2 regions of the Exiguobacterium sp. s143 genome follow, and region 1 is predicted to be linked to the other one. Evidence: a T-box and tRNA genes for the amino acid it is inferred to sense, from the RefSeq annotation. Region 1 holds a T-box; the other holds one or more tRNA genes.
The links. A T-box is a leader RNA that pairs with one kind of tRNA and senses whether it is charged. The one in region 1 lies ahead of argS (arginine--tRNA ligase), so its partner is inferred to be a tRNA-Arg.
Positions count from the first base shown of each region.

Region 2: it encodes a tRNA-Arg, which carries the amino acid that the T-box ahead of argS (arginine--tRNA ligase) is inferred to sense. The anticodon was not compared.

Region 1 covers NZ_JACSMX010000004.1:56,351-59,560, reverse strand. Annotated here, with positions in the region: gene KNQ03_RS13250 (GGDEF domain-containing protein) at 1-921, opposite strand, end outside; T-box leader at 1,051-1,269, shown strand; gene argS (arginine--tRNA ligase) at 1,330-3,012, shown strand; gene KNQ03_RS13240 (hypothetical protein) at 3,043-3,210, shown strand, end outside.
Region 2 covers NZ_JACSMX010000001.1:1,171,437-1,174,646, reverse strand. Annotated here, with positions in the region: gene whiA (DNA-binding protein WhiA) at 1-598, shown strand, start outside; gene KNQ03_RS06285 (hypothetical protein) at 681-917, shown strand; partial or broken gene clpP (ATP-dependent Clp endopeptidase proteolytic subunit ClpP) at 1,029-1,613, opposite strand; tRNA gene KNQ03_RS06275 (tRNA-Arg) at 1,796-1,871, opposite strand; gene KNQ03_RS06270 (RNA polymerase factor sigma-54) at 2,025-3,167, shown strand; gene KNQ03_RS06265 (glutaredoxin family protein) at 3,158-3,210, shown strand, end outside.

The sequences.
Region 1 (3,210 bases):
GTCGGCTGACAAGGAATGAAACAGTGGTAACACGTCGATCGGTTGTTTCGTCCGGATGTTATAGATGACTTGTTTCCGCTGTTGTTGAATCGAGATCCAACCTTCAGAAAACGGCAATAGATGCGGTAAATCGAGGAGCAACGAATCGATCGTCTCGCGCTCGAAGCGGGAAATCAACAAGTGTTCCTTCGCATCATCAAATCGCTTGGCATTATCGTTTGCTTCAAGGGAGTCACCACGCTCTTGCAACAGACGTTTGAACAAAAAGAGAATCAATGCGGAAACTGTAGCCGCGACGAGCGGACTTTCATCGTAGAACCAGATTCCAAGTAGAGCACTTAACATGCTAATCCCGTAGACGAGGGACTGAAGTTTTACGAGACGTTGCCAATCGTATTTCAAGTAGAGGAAGCGATTGACGAACAGACATTGGAAATAAGAGACAAGGAAGACGGTGATCAAAAAGCCGATGAAAGGGAGTAAGGCTTTCGTATACGTAAAGTTTGAGCCGATTGGTCCGCCGAGCGCATAATACGCAAAGGCCGGAAGCGAGATGTAGACTAAATCGAACAAGGCGTTGATCGGGTAGAGATAAACGAAACGTTTCCAACGAATCGCTTTTCGGTGAGACATGAATTGAAAGACGAGAATACCGACTTGGCTTAAAATCAAGGCGTACGTTAAACCGTAATTGAGGAATAAAAATAAGATGATGCCTTCTTGGAATGTATAGTAAATGCCACCACGACGGACATTATCGAACTGAAACAGGAGAACGAGTCCGAATAAATAAAGAGTGTTGATGATGGAGACAGAAGGATGGAAGGTTGGTGGATGAACGATGCCGATCACTAATAATGTCAAGGCGACGAGACCGAAGACGATCCAGCTCGTCCGGGCTACATGTTGGTAGTAGCGCATGAAACATCCCTCCCCCTGAGAAGTATCTTTTATTCCTATACCCGAATTGTGGAAATTTTGATGAGCCATTTACCAAAAAAATAAGGTTGAGAGAAAAGAAAGAATTGCGTATAATGTGAAAGATATCGAATACAGTCAATGATGAAGAGAGTAACGGTTGATATTCGTCAACTAGCGAATCAGGGAATGGTGGAAGCCTGAGGACGAACCGGTCGTGAAGCGCACTTCTGAGACGCTGCCCGATTCCAGAAGGAAAAGGCGTAGCCGGGGGAACCCCGTTATCCCCAAACAAGGTGGGTGTCGAAATGACACCAAGAAGAGTGGTACCGCGGTCATTCCGTCTCTTTGCGCGTGGCGCAAGGGGCGTTTTTTATTGCCAAAAAATCAGTGAAGCAGGAGGAAATAAAGATGAGTTATAAAGCGCAGTATGCAGAAGTATTACATCAAGTCATGGAAGGTGCCTTATCAGTTGAACAAATCGAACAACTGATTGAGCAACCGAAACATGAAGATCATGGAGATCTAGCATTCCCATGTTTCATGCTCGCTAAAGCATTCCGTAAAGCACCGAACATGATTGCTTCGGAGCTCGCAGAAAAAATTGACGCGCCGTTGTTCTCGAACGTTCAAGCTGTTGGTCCTTACATCAACGTCTTCTTGAACCGGGATGTCGTCTCGCAAGAAATCGTCAACCAAGTTTTGACGGAAAAAGAGGCGTTCGGATCAAGTGAAGCCAACGGGAAAACGATCGTCACTGATTTTTCATCACCAAACATCGCGAAACCCTTCTCGATGGGTCACTTGCGTTCGACAGTCATCGGGAACGCGCTCAACCAGATTTCGCGTAAAAAAGGGTACGACGTCGTCGGTGTCAACCACTTAGGGGACTGGGGAACTCAGTTCGGGAAATTGATGGTCGCTTACACGATGTGGGGTGAGGAAGAAGCGGTCCGTGCAGAACCAATCAAGGAATTGTTGAAATTATACGTCCGGTTCCACGAAGAAGCGGAAACAAATCCGGCACTTGAGGACGAAGGACGTCTCTGGTTCAAAAAACTCGAACAAGGTGATGAGCAGGCGACAACTCTTTGGACGTGGTTCCGTGAAGTCTCACTCGTTGAGTTCAACCGTGTCTATGAGATGCTTGGTGTTAAATTCGATAGTTTGAACGGAGAAGCCTTCTACAACGATAAGATGCAACACGTCATCGATTTGCTCGAAGAAAAAGATCTCCTCGTCGAATCAGAAGGGGCAATGGTCGTCGACCTCGAAGCAGAAGGTATGCCACCTGCCTTGATTAAAAAGAAAGATGGCGCAACGCTTTATGCGACACGTGACTTAGCAGCTGCCGTCTATCGTCTTGAAACGTACCGCTTTGAGCAAGCGTTCTACGTCGTCGGTGGGGAACAAGCGCTTCACTTCAAGCAATTGTTCGCAGTCTTGAAGAAACTTGGATTCGAAAACGTCGACGGAATGCACCATGTCCCATTCGGTTTGATCATGAAGGACGGAAAGAAAATGTCGACGCGTAAAGGTCGGATCGTCTTGCTTGAAGAAGTACTACAAGAAGCAATCGATGTTGCGAAGCAAAACATCGCGGAAAAAAATCCGAACTTAGCGAATGCCGAAGCCACGGCTCGCCAAGTTGGTGTTGGCGCGGTCATCTTCCATGACTTGAAGAACGAACGGATGAACAACATCGAGTTCGATCTTGAGCAGATGTTGAAATTCGAAGGCGAAACAGGACCGTATGTCCAGTACACGAATGCCCGTGCGCACTCATTGCTCCGTAAAGGTGGCTATGATGGAACACCATTCGCTGGTAGTGCAGATGATCATGCATGGGGTGTCGTCTCGATGCTAAACCAATTCTCGACGGTCATCGATCGCGCGTTCACACGTCGTGAGCCATCAATCATCAGCCGTTACGTCTTAGATCTTGCACAAAGCTTCAATAAATACTACGGACACGTCCGTGTTCTCGAAGATGACGCAGCAAAACAATCGCGTCTTGCACTCGTCAAGTCTGTCACGATCGTCTTGACAGAGGGTCTTCGTTTGCTTGGTGTCGGCGCTCCAGAAGAAATGTAAGACCAATCCACGAATAAGAAGAGGTAGATTATGAAGACTGAGACGAAAGAACGATTACAGCAAGCTGCTTCACAGATGAAGCAGGAGCCTTTGGCAGAAACGGTCGCCTTCATGGCTGAGTTTCACGGGAAAGTCGCTGCTTGGTTACCGGGAGAGTCTGTCGATTTCGTTCACGATTTCGTGACGGCGCCGGAAGCC
Region 2 (3,210 bases), on a different contig from region 1:
CGATGAACGAAAAGCACGCGCTTATTTACGAGGGGCGTTCCTCGCCGGAGGTTCGCTCAACAATCCCGCGACGTCGTCGTATCACTTGGAGATCTTCAGCTTATATGAAGAACATAATGCGGCGCTCCGTGGTCTATCGAACGTCTTTGATTTGAACGCGAAAGCGATCGAACGGAAAAAGGGACACATCCTCTACATCAAGGAGAGCGAGAAGATTTCCGATTTCCTCAAGCTCGTTGATGCGACACAATCGATGCTACGGTTCGAGGATGTCCGGATCTTAAAGGATATGCGTAACTCGGTCAACCGTCTCGTCAACTGTGAGACGGCGAACCTCAACAAAACGGTCGGTGCGGCATTACGCCAAGTCGAGAACATCAAGTTCCTCGAGCGGACGGTCGGACTCGATGTCTTACCGGATAAGTTGAAGGAGATCGCGATCTTGCGTGTGACACATCAAGACGTCACGTTACAAGAGCTCGGGGAGATGGTCGAAAGCGGCTCCATCTCAAAATCAGGGATCAATCACCGGTTGCGGAAGATTGATCAAATCGCTGAAAAAGTACGGAATGGAGAGTCGATGACAGGGGCCTTATAAGAGGGTCGCTTGCGGGATGAACCATAGTCTACTATAATATATAGTCGATGCAACTAAATGTTCGAATTAAGGAGTTTTTGAAATGGCTAACGAAAAGAAACGTATTTCGCTGACAGTCGATGCGAAGTTTGATGAAGTGTTAACAAAAAAAGCGAAATCAATCGGTGTACCGAAAAGCACACTCGTTGCGTTCGCAACATCTTTATTCCTGAAACAATTACAAGCAGAAGAAGAGCTTTCGCCACATGCGAACGCGATCTACTCGCTGATTCGTGAAAACCACGATATCGTTTCAGACATCACAGACTTGATCGACTGATCATCGACCTCTCGTTCTATAAGGAACGGGAGGTTTTTTGTATGCAACGATAAACGACAAGACTTTATGGATACAAAAAAAGTGTCTCCCGAAGGAGACACTCTGGATGACTTATGCACGTTCCATGACGCGGTCGATGAGACCGTAATCAGCAGCAGCTTGTGCTGACATGAAGTTGTCACGCTCTGTATCGCGTTCGATGACTTCAAGTGGTTGTCCTGTGTTTTCAGCCATGATTTTGTTGAGGTGCTCACGCATTTTGATGATACGCTCCGCATGGATTTTGATATCCGATGCTTGACCTTGTGTACCACCGAGTGGTTGGTGGATCATGATTTCAGCGTTTGGTAACGCGAAACGTTTTCCTTTTGCGCCTGCTTGGAGCAAGAACGCACCCATCGATGCAGCCATACCGATACAAATCGTTGAGACTTGTGGCTTGATGAAGTTCATTGTATCGTAAATCGCCATACCGGCAGTGATCGAACCACCTGGGCTGTTGATGTAAAGCGAGATTTCTTTATCTGGATCTTCTGCTGCTAAGAACAGAAGTTGGGCAACGACTGAGTTGGCGACGTTGTCGTCAATCGCGCTCCCGAGAAGAATGATGCGGTCTTTTAGCAAACGTGAGTAGATATCGTAAGCACGTTCCCCGCGGTTTGTTTGTTCGATGACTGTTGGAATTAACATAGTCTTTGCCTCCTTATAGTTGGTATGTAGCTTCCTATTCGACTTATCCTTATCATAATCCTTTGGTCAATATTGGTCAAAAGATACGATGCGACTTTTAGGTATTTTTCCATTACAAGGGCAAATGAAACATATCAATATAGAAAAAAGGCAACGCCATTGCTGGCATTGCCTTGTGGTTGAATAAATGGTACACCCGGAGAGATTCGAACTCCCGACACCTGGTACCGGAAACCAGTGCTCTATCCCCTGAGCTACGGGTGCATCTGATGTACTGAACAATTAATAGTATAGCGACATTTTTTCAGAAAAGCAATAGGGAAGCATGACTTTTCTTTTCTCTAGCGACTCAAAAGGGGTTCAGAGCACGTTTTTTAAAACGTTTCTTCTATAATAAGAAGTGGGGGAGGGGAATCGATGGATCAACGCCAGGAACAGACGCAACAGATGACGTTATCGGCGTCACAACAGTATCAGTTACATGTGCTTGAACAACCAGCGGCAGAGCTCGAGGAGGAATGGCGACGGTTGAAACGACGGTTGCACCGCCATTACCCGAATCAGGTTTCGTTAGAGGTCGAGCAGATGGCAGGACATTTGGCGTCCTATGAAGACGAGCTTCTTGCACAAATACGTTTAGAATCAGTCAGACAGGAAATAGGATATATGGCGGAACAACTCATCGTGTATTTAGAAGCGGACGGTTTATTGCGGACATCGGACGAGCAACTCGCTGCATCCTTCTCGACCAATGTCGCAACGATTAAAGAAGCACGGACACTCTTACAACAATGTGAACCAGTCGGCATCGCTGCCCGCTCGGAACGCGAGTGCCAATGGTTACAGGCGATCGAGCTAGACGACACGGAATTGATCGAACTGACGGATCGGTTGCGGCATGCTCCGGCGAGTCAGGTATTCGCTCAGTTCAGTGAACAGGACCGGACACGATTGCGAAAACGATTGACGCGGCTGAGCCGGACACCGGATCTTCCTAAAGAGGAACGATCGGTCATGGCAGAAGCGCGGATTCACCTGTTAGTTGGAAAACTTCAGATCGACTGGATGACACTCGACACGGATCAGACGTGGCTCGAATTAAAAGAGGCAACGCCTTTTTTGCGCGCGTACGAACGACGTCGCGTTACGATGCATGCCATCCTCTCGGTCTTGCTTGAGCGACAAGAACGCTGGTTCAAGGGAGAACTGCATCTTGAGCCATTGACGAAAAAACAAGTCGCAGAAGCAACGGGACATCATCCGTCAACGATTGGTCGAGCGATTGCTGCGAAGTATGTCGAGACGGTCCATGGTCTCGTTGCTTTAGAAGACTTGTTCGTCTCACGAACGACAAGCGGAGATTCGAGTTTTTTGATTAAACGGCGGATCGCCGAATACATTCAGCACAGTGATTGTCCGTTAAGTGATCAGCAATTAACGGATCGCCTGCAAGCAGACGGTCTGACAGTCGCGCGACGGACGGTTGCGAAATATCGGGCAGCGCTTGGTTTAACAAAAAAAACGATGCAGCAAAGGAAGGCGCAATCAGAATGGGATTAAAACGACACAGACACTTAACACTCTATTCACGTCCGGGATGTAC